Linked DNA regions of Chlorobaculum parvum NCIB 8327. The protein of the gene in region 2 interacts with the protein of the main gene of each other region in a pairwise test. Links are inferred from orthologs where the notes say so. Each region holds a gene or a part of one and is shown on either strand. Other genes may lie near its edges. The genes, in order: menB and rfaD.

Region 1 (6,356 bases), 1.0 Mb from region 2 along the record:
TTTTCGCTTGGCGTGAACGTCTTCTTCCGGACATTGCGTGAGGCGGCTCGCCTGATCGCTCCGTTCGAGCAGTTCGACATCGCGCTCTCCGAACAGCACCATACCGGCAAGGCGGATTTCCCGAGCGGCACAGCGATCAAGGCAGCGCAGGAGGTTCTGAATAACAATCCGCGGAAGCGCACCATCGTTCGTGAGCTTGAGGACGGCAAGAAGTTGCAGAGCGACGAATTGCAGGTCTCGTCGATCCGTCTCGGCACGGTGTTCGGCGTGCACTCGGCTATTATCGATTCCGAGTCGGACACCATCGAGCTGACCCACACGGCCAAGAACCGCACCGGCTTCGCTTCGGGCGCCGTTCGCGCCGCCGAATGGCTCGCCCAGCAGCACGCCGCAAAGCCGGGCTTCTACACGATGGACGATTTCCTGAACGATCTCTTTTCGGCCTGAAGGATGGGTATAGACGTTATTCCGGCCCGTCCATCGAAAAACACGGCGATCGCGCTTGGCGCGGCGTTGCTGTTGCTGACGACCACGGTGCCCTACCTGACGCTTATCAATGCCTTCCTTTTTGCCGGCATTATCATGTCGGGAGCGGTTGCCGCCTGGTTCTACATCATGCGTCATCAGGTGCGGCTCAGCTATCCCGAGTCGTTCGTGCTTGGCGCTGTCAGCGGGTTTTTCGGCGGTGCGTTATCGGTGCTTGCCGGATTTCTGCTGGAGAGATGGTTTGGCTATGTGCCGGGTCTCGAAAGCCTCAAGCTGCTGGCCGACTGGGCGAGCAGCATAGATTCCGGTGATGCCGAGACCATCCGTCAGATGCTTGCGCTGGTCAGCGCACCGAAAGAGATCAGCTTGGCAGATCTGATTATCAGCATGCTTTTCACGGGCATTTTTTATGCTCCATTCTCCGGCCTCGGCGGTCGCCTGACGGTGTTTGTGCTCAAGCGGAAGGCAAAGAAGAGCGCTGTTAGCAAGTAACGGGTAACAAATTGCCTGTAGGGGGGCAGCCCTCGCGGCTGCCTTTTTTGTTGTATTTCAGGGTGTCGTTGAAAGAAAAAGGACTGCAAAGACGGCAAGGATTTCAAAGACAGAGAGATTGCTCATCGTCGGAGGGCATTCCGACAAATCGGGCTGCTCCTACACGTGATTTCTGTACCAGCCGCGGTCGATCTTGGCTGAACCGGGGAGTGTCTGCCATGTCTGGATTCGATGCAGCGCAACCGGCGTCTTGAGCCTGCCGAGTTTGTCTCTCAGGCTTGCGATGATCGCAGCATCGTCGAGCGCGTCGCTCCGGGCTTTGATCCAAGCCACCGGCCTCATGCCGTACTCCGCGTCCGGCGCGGGAACCACCACTGCCTCCTCGATGCCTTCGATTGAGGTGAGCGCTTTTTCTATCTCTTCGGGGTGGATGTTCTCTCCGCCTGAAATAAACATGCTGTCCTTCCTACCGAGCACGTTTAGCCGCGCGTCCTCCGACAGCTCACCCATGTCGCCCGTGTGGAACCAGCCCTCCGAATCTCTTGCTGTCCGTATCCCGTTTTCTTCGAGATAGCCCATGAAGAGGCACTCGCCTTTGACGAGGATTTCGCCGTCAGGTGAAATCGCAACTTTCCGATATGGCAGCACGACGCCGCTGTCGGCCTGTGCTTCGGTGACGGGGGCAGGCGATGTGGTGACCTGCGTGCTCATTTCGGTTGAACCGTAGGTGAGGTAGAGCGGCACTTGCTCGCGTATGGCTTCGCGCAGGAGTGGTGCGCTGACCGCGCTGCCGCCGAGCAGCAAGGCTTTGAGGCTGCGCAGCCGTTCCTGGCCACCGTCGGTACGAAGCATCCGATAGAGCTGCGTCGGCACCAGCGAGAGATGCGTGACGGGGAAGGGCGTGAGCGAGTCCGCAAGCGACGCATCCGGCGACGGCATGGCGAGCGCGCCTCCACCGATGAGACATTTGAAAAGCATAGAGTATCCGCCGACGTGGTAGAGTGGCAGCGAAAGCAGCCAGCAGTCGCCCGGCCCAAAGGGCAGGTTCTGCGCGGAACCCATCGCGCTGTGCCAGTGGTTCGAGAGGCTGTGCATGGCGGCTTTCGGCTTGCCGGAGCTGGCGGAGGTATGGATGATTGAGACAGGCCTCGACATCTCCGTTGCGGAAGTGAAACTCGCTTCCGTCCGGTTGAGTGCGTCAGTGATGAACGTTTCGAGCTTCGCCGCGTCGAGCGTCATCGTCGGCTTCAGCCGCGCGATGACGCCTTCGATGTGGCTTGCCGGGAATCGGTGGTTCACCGGCGCGGCGACTGCGCCCATGCGCATGAGCGCCATCAGCGCGAGTAGGATTGCCGCGCTGTTCGGCGCGACGAGCGCGACGATGTCGCCGCGCCGGGCGCCGCACGCCTCGAATGCGGCGGCGATGCGAGCGGTGTCGCCATCAAGCTCGCCGAAGCTCCAGCGCCGGTCGGCGGTGATGATGGCGGGCTGGTCGCCGAACTTCTGTGCGGCGTGGGCTACAATGTCCATGACTCGACGATTTCGATCATCTCCGGTTTCACGCGCAGGCTGTCACGCCATGCGGCGGCGGGATCGGCGAAACCGTCCGGTGCGGCGAAGGGCGTGTCGGTAAGATCATCAGCCAGAAAGCTCGCCGTGTCAAGGCCGGACGCCGCCGGGTTTGGCGAGGAGACGGCGGCCAGGAGCGCGTACATACCGAGGCTGACGCTACTCTCGAAGGCCGAGCTGAAGACCGCCTGCAAGCCCATCCGATGCGCTTTGGCCGCGATGTCGAGCGATTTTGCGATGCCGCCGATGCAGTTTGGCTTGAGCACCAGTGCGCCGAGCGGTTCGGGGCCGATCTCGTCCAGTAGCTCCGGACGCTGCCAGAGCGACTCGTCGAGCGCTGACGGCAGGCTGGTTGCGGCGTGGAACTCCGGGATCAGCGCCGCATCAGTCAGCGGCTCCTCGATGTACGAGATGCTGCCGTGCGGCAACGCTTTGCCGAACCCGACCGCCTCGTCGAAATCGAGCGACTGGTTGGCGTCGAGCCGCAGTTCGGCGTTGTTGCCGAACATGTCATGAAACGCCCGAATGCTGGCGATTGCTTCATCAAGCTGCCCTTTGCGCACCTTCAGCTTGAACGCGCGGAATCCCTCGGTGTAGCGCTTCGCCGCACGGTCGAGCACCGTCGCCGTATCTCCGGCCAGCAGCGCGTTGACGGGAATTTTCGATGCTGGAGAGAAGGCGTCAGGAAAAACTGGAATCGAGCCGGTTTCGAGAGCTTCGAGGTTGACGAGCGCCATTTCGATGCCTGTTGCCACCGACGGCGGCAGCTTCGTCTCGCCGATTAGCCGCAGCCGTTCGGCGGAAGTGTTCCGAGTGAGTCGTGAAAGTTCGGGAATGAATGCGGTGAGCACTTGCAATGCCTCGTCGAGCGATTCGGCGTGCAGGCCGGTGAGGGGGGCGATTTCGCCATATGCGGTCGCCCCCTCGCTTGTCAGGCGCAGGAGCAGCCCCTCGCGTTTTCGGAGGAGCACGCCCCTGACCGTGACCGGTGCAATAAACGGGAGTTCATACCGGCAGATGTCGGCATGAAGCAGCTTCACGGGTGTTTCGGGAACTTGCCGAAATCGGGTTTGCGCTTTTCGACGAAGGCGTTGCGGCCTTCCTGCCCCTCTTCGCTCATGTAGTAGAGCAGGGTGGCGTTGCCCGCAAGCTCCTGCAAACCGGCCTGGCCGTCGCAGTCGGCGTTCAGCGCGGCCTTCAGGCAGCGGATGGCGAGCGGCGAGTTGGCGAGGATTTCACGGCACCATTGCACGGTCTCCTCTTCGAGTCTTTCGAGCGGCACGACCGTGTTGACCAAGCCCATATCGAGCGCCTCCTGCGCGTTGTACTGGCGGCAGAGGTACCAGATTTCGCGGGCCTTTTTCTGACCAACAAGACGCGCCATGTAGCTCGCGCCCCAGCCGCCGTCGAACGAACCGACGCGCGGGCCGGTCTGGCCGAAGCGGGCGTTCTCGGCAGCAATCGTCAAATCGCAGAGCATGTGCAGCACGTGGCCGCCGCCGATGGCGTAGCCTGCCACCATCGCGATCAGCGGTTTCGGGCAGGTGCGGATATCGCGCTGGAAATCGAGCACGTTCAGCTTGTTGACGCCCTTCTCGTCGGCGTACCCGGCATTGCCGCGAATCTTCTGGTCGCCGCCCGAGCAAAACGCTAGGTCGCCCTGTCCTGTCAGGATGATGACGCCAATCTGGCTGTCGTTACGTGCATCCTGAAGCGCCTCGATCATCTGATCCACCGTCTGCGGGCGGAACGCATTGCGCCGCTCCGGGCGGTTGATGGTGATTTTGGCGATGCCCTCAGCCTTGTGGTAGAGGATGTCGGAGTACTCCCCGGCTGCAATCCAGTTGACTGTGCTCATATCGAAAGTGTCTGTGGTCGTTGATAAAAATCTGTATCGCCCCGATGGGGTGAAAAAAGAGTTCAAATATAAGCAATCCCGGTTGATTAGTGCGAGGTGATGCGGGAATGGGACTTATAGGGCGAATAGTACCTTATGGGACGAATTCTTTTGTGAGCGATATTTCAGTTTTGCTTTTCGATAAACCGCTCACGCTCGCGAGGAAGCGCTCCGGCTCTTCGATGTGCAACGTGTGGCCGCAATGTTCGAAGAGTTCGAGGCTCGATTGCGGGCACAGCTCAACCATCTGCTTGCCGATCTCCACGTACTTCGCATCTTTCTCGCCGACGCAGAAGAGCATCGGCAAGAGGTTGCCCGGCAGTTCGTCCCAGAACGATGGCTGGTTGCCCGTGCCGAGCAGGCGCAACGCGCAGGCGAGATTTTCCGGCGAACCCTGCTTGCGCTGTGCCTCGACTTCGTGGAAGAGATCGTGGCTTTTCAGCGTCGCGAAGAGCGGCTGGTCGTACCAGAACTGGATGAACCCCTCAAAATTCCGCTCGATCTTGCGGGCGATTCCCTCGTCGCTCTTCCGCCGCGCCGCATGCTCCTCCTCCGTGCGCAAGCCCGGCGACGACGACACGATCACCGCCTTCGAGAACAGCTCCGGATAACGCAATGTCAGCGCCAGCCCGATCCGCCCGCCCATCGAATAGCCAACCAGCACGCATGGCCCAGCGCTCAACTGCCGAATCTCACCCGCCAGCGCTTCGACCGTTTGCATGAAAAAAAGCTCCGGATCGCCATCCGCCGGAATTCCCGTTTCGCCATGCCCCGGCAGATCGACAAGGATGCTGCAAAAGCGATCCTCAAGTTTCCGGGCAAAGGAAAGCCAGTCGCTTCCCGAACCGAGGAATCCGTGCAGGAACACGATTTTTGGAAGTGACGGGTTGCCGACGGTGGTGAGGTGCAGGGGGATGTTTGGCATTGCTGAGGCGATTGTTTCGAGGCTTCGGCTTTCAGAGCAATATAGGACAAAGACAAAAAGGTGGGGTTATATTGAAAAAACGTAGTATCGGATTTGTCTTGAAATTAATGGTTTAGCGAGACATGGGCACGATTGACGATTATCGAACCGGTAAAATTGTCGAGGGTATCCGGAAGGCAGAATCGGCGCTTGATAACAGAAATTCATTTTCGGCTGACGATCCGGTGTTCGGGCATATTCGGGAAAAGATTGTGGCTTTCAAGCCAGTCTGGATCGCGAAGGAACAGGCCGTCGAGATGATTCAGCAGTCGCGTACCCTTGCTGTCGGCGAGCGGGTTTGCCGGGCGTTGCATCCGGAGTCGCCGGAAACGCAAACCGTGTTTCTCGACGAGCTTGCCGAAGCGATGGCGGGGGCAGGCAAGGCCGAAATCGTGACGACGGCGGAGGCGGCGCAGCTCGTCAACCGGCAGTCGCGCGACCGGATCATCGCCTCGATGGTGAGCGGCAACTACCTCGAACTCTGCTCGGCGCACCCTTCTGATTGCATCTTCTGCAAAGCTGAACGAGCTGGAATCAGGTGTTTTCCGGAGACTCTTCGGTAGCTTCGGTTGTGTGAGTGAGTGAGCATCGCTAACTTGCGGAAAGCATTTTTCCCACTAAAATCGGAATTGCTATGAGTGCACTCACGCTGTTGACCGATATGTATCGGCACATGGCCTGGGCGGATGCCCTTGTCTTGACCACCGTTATGCAAAAGCCGGAAGCGGAGGGGGATGAGTATCTCCTTGCAAAGCTGCGGCATCTGCACGCAACCCAGAGGGTTTTTCTGGATGTGTGGACTGGCCGACCAATCGATCCGCGGGTGGCCGATGAACTTGACGTTCGTGCCCTCGCCGCATTTGCCCGTGAGGTGCATGATGGTGCGATGCAGTTCCTGGCATCCCAGACCTCAACTGGTCTGCAAAGCGTGATTGAGCTGCCGTGGTC
Region 2 (6,392 bases):
AACGTCGGGGATCAAGAATTTTCGCTCTCCAGTCAGTCCGCTTTTGTGTCAAATGGATAATCTGACTGATTTTCGTTGAGCTTTTTCTCATCGTGCTTTAACCCCGCTTGATGATCTGATTTTTTCTCACTACCAATTTGTTTTATGGTCAAACACATCGTGATGTGGCGGCTCAGAGAGGAGGCGCATGGCAACAGCCCGGAAGTTAACGCTCGCCTCATCAAGGAGAAGCTCGAAGCGCTTTCTGGAAAGATTCCCGGATTACTTTCGATTGAAGTCGGGCTTGATTTCAGCCGCACCGACAGCTCTGCCGATGTGGTGCTTTTGTCGGAATTCACCGATAAGGTTGCGCTCGAAGCCTACCAGCGGCACCCGGAGCATCAAGCGCTTATACCGTTCATCGGAGGAGCGTCAAGAGAGAGGCGCGTGGTTGATTACGAGTGCTGAGAAGTGAAAGAGAAGGGATCGTGAGCAGTGGAGATTTTGTCGGCGACTCCCATAATGTTCGTGATTATTTGGCGCCGGTACGTTTTCTGTAAGAATCGGTGAGTGTTATAACTTCCAATCGCTTTGCTTTGAGCAACAAAAAAAGAGGCCACAGAAAGCGGCCTCTTTTTTTATAGCGATAACAGGGAGGTTGAATCAGCCCTGAACGATGCACTCTGCCGGGCAGACTGCAACGCAAAGCGGAGCATCAGCATAACCTTCGCACTCGGTGCAGGAAGCTGCATCGATAACGTAGATTTCGCTGCCTGCGGAGATGGCGTTAACCGGGCATTCGGGTTCGCAAGCACCGCAGTAGGTGCATTCTTCAGTGATATACAGTGCCATATTGATGACGTGCTTTGATAGTTATAAAAAACAGAAAGAACAGGTTTTGGTCAATTCTTTGAATATAAACTTTTTTCACCCCCGAAAACAAGCCGAAGGTGAGAATTTCGAGGTCAAATTCTGACCCCTGTCATCGGAGTGTGGCGCGGTGTATTACCGCCAGTCAACACCTATGCATGATTGCTGCTCAGACTTTGTCAATGCAGTCAACCGGACAGACGGCAACGCAAGCCGGCTCGTCATGATAGCCCACACAATCCACGCAGACATCTTCGTCAATAACATAAATGCTGTCGCCGGGTGAAATTGCGTTGACCGGGCATTCGGGTTCACATGCTGCGCAGTAAGTGCATTCATCGTTAATACGGTGTGCCATGATCGTTGGGGTTTGGATTTGAAAAACGGCTTTGACGCACTGGTGCAGAGTTGTTTGCGTGCAGTAAGCGCTGCTTCTTCTTCGTGAGATGGCGCGGGCGCTTGATTGTTCACCTCTGTACTTTAACAAACAGAGTTGGGGCGGTCAAAGTTTCGGCTTTGGCGAACTGGCAGGTTGGAGTGCCTCTTCATGGTGTTCGTAGGCGTTGATGATATCCTTGACCAAACGATGACGCACGACGTCCGATTTGTCGAGGAAGACGAAGCTGATGCCTTTGATGCCTTTCAGGATGTGTTGCGCGTTCATCAGGCCGGACTCCATCTCTTTGGGCAAATCAACCTGCGTGACGTCGCCGGTGATGATCGCTTTCGAGTTGACGCCAAGCCGGGTGAGACACATTTTCATCTGCTTGCTCGACGCATTCTGCGCTTCGTCGAGAATGATGAAAGAGTTGTTCAGCGTCCGGCCGCGCATGTAGGCGAGCGGCACGATTTCGATGACTCGCCGCTCAGTGAGGAATTTGAGTTTTTCGGCAGTCAGCATGTCCTGCAGGGCGTCATAAAGCGGACGCAGGTAGGGATCGATTTTCTGTGCCAAGTCACCGGGCAGGAAGCCGAGACTTTCACCAGCTTCGACGGCTGGACGGGCCAGGACGATGCGTTTGATGCTTTTGGATTTCCATGCGGCTACGGCAATCGCGACCGCCGTGTACGTTTTGCCGGTGCCCGCCGGGCCGATGGCGAAGACTACATCATTTTTTTTCGCTTCGGCTACCATCCGGCGTTGTCCGCCGGTTTTGGCCTTGACGACGTAATCCTTTGTTTCGACGATGACGTCCTGATCACCGGCGTGGCTGATCGATGGGTGCGAAACCGGCGAGAGGGCAAGGCTGACCAGCGCATTGACATCGTTCTCAAGTACTTCACCGTGCTGGTCGGCAAGAAAGATCATCTCCCTGAAAATTTTTTCGATTGCCGTTACCTCGGGTTCATCGCCGCTGATCGTAATTTTATTACCCCGGGCGTTGATGCGCGTGTCCGGGAAGGCTTCACGGACTTTTTTCAGATAGCTGTCGTATGGCCCGAAAATAATGACCGGCTCGATGCCTTCGAATTCGATTGTTTTTTCAGTCAAGGTTTTCCTTGTTTTATTCTGTCGACCGACGGTTTTCCAGATGCGGTGAAGCGGTGTTCAGGTGGTTGCGGACATAATCGCGCACGCCATCTTCAAGCGAAGTCATTGGCTCGGTAAATCCGGCTTGCCTGAGATTGCCGCAATCGGCGCAGGTGTAGTACTGGTATTTTTCCCGAATGGTTTCGGGCATGTCGATAAACTCGATGTTGACCGGTTGCTCCAGCGCGTCGAACGTTGCCGTTACAAGGTCTTTGAAACTACGCGCCTGACCGGTTCCCACATTGAACAGTCCTGCCGCCGCAGGAGTTTCCAGCAGCCAGTGCATGATGCGGGTGCAATCTTTCACGTAGACGAAGTCGCGCATCTGCTCTCCGTCCGCAAAATCCGGATGATGCGACCGGAAGAGCTTGACCGTCCCGTGTTCGCGAATCTGGTTGAAGGCCTTGAAGACCACGCTGGTCATATCCTCTTTGTGGTACTCGTTCGGGCCGTAAACATTATAGAATTTCAGGCCGGCCGCCTTGTCGAGGATGCCGTTGCGGTGCGCCCAGCAGTCGAAGAGATGCTTGGAGTAGCCGTACATGTTCAGCGGCCTCAGTCGGTCGAGCGGTTCAGTGCCATCGGTGTATCCCGCCGAGCCGTCGCCGAAGGTCGCGGCGCTCGATGCGTAGATAAATCGCACGCCTTTGTCGGCGCACCATGATGCCAGCAACTTTGAATACTCGTAGTTGTTGCGCATGAGCAAGCCGGCATCCTGCTCTGTTGTGGAGCTGATGGCGCCCATGTGGATGATCGCCTCGATGTCTGGAAGCTGGTTATGCTGTAAGAGGACGGGGAGGTCGTCTTTGTGGACGAAGTCGGCGTAGCGAAGGCCTCTGAGATTGAGCCATTTTCCTTCGGATGCAAGCCCAAGGTCATCGACGATCAGTACATCGTTAAGACCATGACGGTTCAGCTCCCAGAGCATGGCGCTGCCGATGAATCCGGCGCCGCCGGTAATGATGATCATGAAAAAGGGTCAAAATGGTTGTGCACAAAAAAATATACGCCTGTTGGCCTGTAAAAGCAAAAGACCGGTTCGCTGGAGAAACCGGTCTTGCGCTGGGATATATGGAGGCATCAAAACGATTCAGGCAGAGGCCCTTAGAAGATGGTCGTGGGTAAAGAACTTCCGTCCCCAGAACAGCCACAACCTGATGGTGTCCACCGGTTTGCCGATGACTTCAGAAATCTGCGCGTGCTTCAGGCCGGTGATTTCGGAAAGCAGCACCGAGAGCTTGATGTCTGCCGTCCATTTCCTGAATGAATCCATCAGACTTGCAGGTGCGTGGTCGCTCTCGTAAATGTCCAGATCGGCGTGTTGTCCGTAGGTTTCCAAGTAGCAGTTCCTGAACGTTTTCAGTACATCGGTCTTTTCGACATCGAAATCGGTGTTGAGGTACGTGGAACTCACCAGATCGGAAGAGGCCTTTTCGCTGCCGGTCATCCAGTAGGCGATGCTGTATATATCGTCAATCAGATCCAGAGGGGTTCTTTTGATCTCTATCATGATGGCTCCTTTTCTATGATTGTAACTTGGATAAATTTTGTCCTGTTTTAATGTAGATAAAAAAAGTGACTTGTCCAGTTTTTTTTCCCGAAAAATGCAAAAAATCGTTTCTTACTGAGGTTATTGGCTGGCATGGGGGAACTTTGTATTTGTTTGATGATCCCAAGACTGGCAAAACAACTTATTACGGCGAGGTGACCGTTACTCCGACCCTCTACCATAAGACGTCGAAAACCGGAAATTCCAGCACTATGAAGAGAGATTTCAGAGCCTTGCTTAATCCAGCCCTGGAGCGGATCGAGGCCTACAAAGTCGAGGGAGGTCAGGACGCAGAAGTCAAGCTCAACCAGAACGAAAGCCCGTTCGACCTGCCGATGTGGCTCAAGGACAAAATTCTCGACGAGTTCCGCCGTGAGCCCTGGAACCGCTATCCCGACATTTTGCCGTATCGCGGCATGGCGACCTACGCCTCGTTCCTTGGGGTGCCCGCCGAATCGGTGATTATGAGCAACGGCTCGAACGAGATGCTCTATACAATCTTCATGGCGTGCGTCGGCGCGGGCCGCAAGGTGTTGATTCCGGAGCCGTCGTTTTCGCTCTACGACAAGCTTGCCGTGCTGTTGCAGGGGGAGATTGTGAGCGTGCCGCTGAATCCGGATCTCAGCTTCGATGTTGATGCCATTATCGCAGCAGCCGAGAGGGAGAAGGTCGATTTCATCGTGCTTTCGACGCCAAACAATCCGGCCGGCAAGTCGATGAGTCACGACGAGGTCGAGCGGATCGTTTCGACTTGCGACGCTATCGTGCTTGCCGACGAGGCGTACATCGAGTTTTCGCAGCAGGAGTCGGTGGTCGATCTGATCGACCGTTATCCAAACCTGATCGTGCTGCGTACCATGTCCAAAGCGCTGGCGCTGGCCGGGATGCGCATCGGCTTCGCCATTACGAATCCCGAGCTGATGGCGGAGATCACCAAGCCGAAGATCCCCTTTGCGTCGGGCCGCCTGGCTGAAATCACCCTGGCCAATGTGCTTGAGAACTATTCGCTGGTGACTGATGCGGTGCACTACATTCTCGCCGAGCGGCAGCGCATGGAGCAGGAGCTGGCCGGAATCGCCGGTGTCGAGGTGTTCGAGAGCGATACCAACTTCCTCATCATCAGGGTTGGCAATGCCAAAGAGGTGTTTACGAAACTTCGGGAAGGGGGCGTTTTGGTGCGCAATGTTTCGGGCTATCCGCTCATGCAGAACTGCCTGCGCTGCAACATCGGGCTCATCGAGGAGAACGATCGCCTGCTGGAACTGCTGAAGAGCTGCTGATAATGGGGGAGTTCCGGCAACTCTCCGGCGACGAAATGGGGCGGTTGACGCCGGAGGCCTACAGCGCTACCGAGCGCCATCCGGTGACGCTGATGCTGCACAACATCCGGAGCATGTGGAATGTCGGCTCGATGTTCAGGACAGCCGATGCGGCGGGCATCGACGAGATCGTCATCACCGGCTACACGGCCACGCCGCCGCGCAAGGAGATCGACAAAACCGCTCTCGGTGCGCAACTCACCGTCCCGTGGCGTCACTTCGCCGACCCGCTGGAGGCGCTATCGGTGCTGAAAGGCGAGGGATGCAAGGTGTTCGGGCTTGAAATCGCCGAGAACAGCCGCTCCTACTCTTCACTCCAACCCGATGATTATCCGCTCGTGCTGCTTGTGGGCAATGAAGTTGACGGGATCGGCGATGAGCTGCTTGCCCGGTGCGACGGCGTGCTTGAAATTCCCCAGTACGGAACAAAGCATTCGCTCAATGTGTCGGTGGCTGCCGGGGTGGCTCTTTTCGAGTGTGTACGGCTTTTCCGGGGGTAGCGGTGAACTTTTAAACACGAAGCGGATTCTTATAGTTAATAATTGTATATTCAGGTTGCTTTCCGGTTCGTGGGTTTTTCTTATAAGGCACTGTTTTTCTTTACGCATTTGACCAGCCTTCATGGGCGGCCGGAACAGCAGACCTGAAGCTTTGCCTGCCTTCATTGCCTTGGCTCTTATCAGTAACATTGCATGCTTCACTACAAAAAACATCTGATTGCCGAAGATGCCCCCTGGGTAGTGTTCGTGCATGGCGCGGGAGGAAGTTCCTCGATCTGGTTTTTGCAGATCAAGGAGTTCGTCAAGCACTTCAACGTTCTTCTTGTCGATCTTCGCGGGCATGGACGTTCCAAGCAGATGGCTTCCTCGAAGGAGGATCGGCACTACAATTTCGATGTGGTTACCCGTGATGTGATCGAGGTACTCGATGATCTCAATATTGAGTGTGCGCACTTCATTGGCATTTCGCTCGGCACTATTCTGATCCGCAATATCAGCGAACTGGCTCCTGAACGGGTCAGCTCCATGGTGATGGGCGGGGCGATCATCCGGCTCAATGTTCGCGCCAAGGTGCTGGTTGCCGTGGGCAATATGTTCAAGCGCTTCGTTCCCTATATGTGGTTGTACCGCTTTTTCGCATGGAT

What was found.
Region 1: the proteins of rfaD (region 2) and menB interact in binary tests that used the Escherichia coli proteins (3 or more experiments, as listed by UniProt). The link is inferred for Chlorobaculum parvum NCIB 8327 from one-to-one orthologs.

The regions. Positions count from the first base shown.
Region 1 is NC_011027.1:377,547-383,902, forward strand. Bases 2,495-5,262 are described here. They hold menB (1,4-dihydroxy-2-naphthoyl-CoA synthase), read right to left. Parts: upstream 4,406-5,262; coding sequence 3,584-4,405; downstream 2,495-3,583. Other genes in these bases: menE (o-succinylbenzoate--CoA ligase), read right to left, coding at 2,495-2,508; menC (o-succinylbenzoate synthase), read right to left, coding at 2,496-3,587; menH (2-succinyl-6-hydroxy-2,4-cyclohexadiene-1-carboxylate synthase), read right to left, coding at 4,539-5,262. Also shown: dapB (4-hydroxy-tetrahydrodipicolinate reductase), read left to right, coding at 1-447; CPAR_RS01830 (hypothetical protein), read left to right, coding at 451-978; more of menE, read right to left, coding at 1,138-2,494; more of menH, read right to left, coding at 5,263-5,369; CPAR_RS11125 (hypothetical protein), read left to right, coding at 5,492-5,971; CPAR_RS01860 (DinB family protein), read left to right, coding at 6,043-6,356. UniProt on the Escherichia coli protein: Converts o-succinylbenzoyl-CoA (OSB-CoA) to 1,4-dihydroxy-2-naphthoyl-CoA (DHNA-CoA).
Region 2 is NC_011027.1:1,375,254-1,381,645, reverse strand. The notes cover bases 1,353-4,156. They hold rfaD (ADP-glyceromanno-heptose 6-epimerase), read right to left. Parts: upstream 3,351-4,156; coding sequence 2,355-3,350; downstream 1,353-2,354. Other genes in these bases: hisC (histidinol-phosphate transaminase), read left to right, coding at 4,142-4,156; CPAR_RS06385 (RNA polymerase sigma24 factor), read right to left, coding at 3,471-3,890; CPAR_RS06395 (PhoH family protein), read right to left, coding at 1,353-2,341. Outside these bases: CPAR_RS06410 (D-alanyl-D-alanine carboxypeptidase family protein), read left to right, coding at 1-60; CPAR_RS06405 (Dabb family protein), read left to right, coding at 145-447; CPAR_RS06400 (4Fe-4S binding protein), read right to left, coding at 643-831; CPAR_RS10790 (4Fe-4S binding protein), read right to left, coding at 1,019-1,207; more of CPAR_RS06395, read right to left, coding at 1,352-1,352; more of hisC, read left to right, coding at 4,157-5,209; CPAR_RS06375 (RNA methyltransferase), read left to right, coding at 5,212-5,748; CPAR_RS06370 (alpha/beta fold hydrolase), read left to right, coding at 5,941-6,392. UniProt on the Escherichia coli protein: Catalyzes the interconversion between ADP-D-glycero-beta-D-manno-heptose and ADP-L-glycero-beta-D-manno-heptose via an epimerization at carbon 6 of the heptose.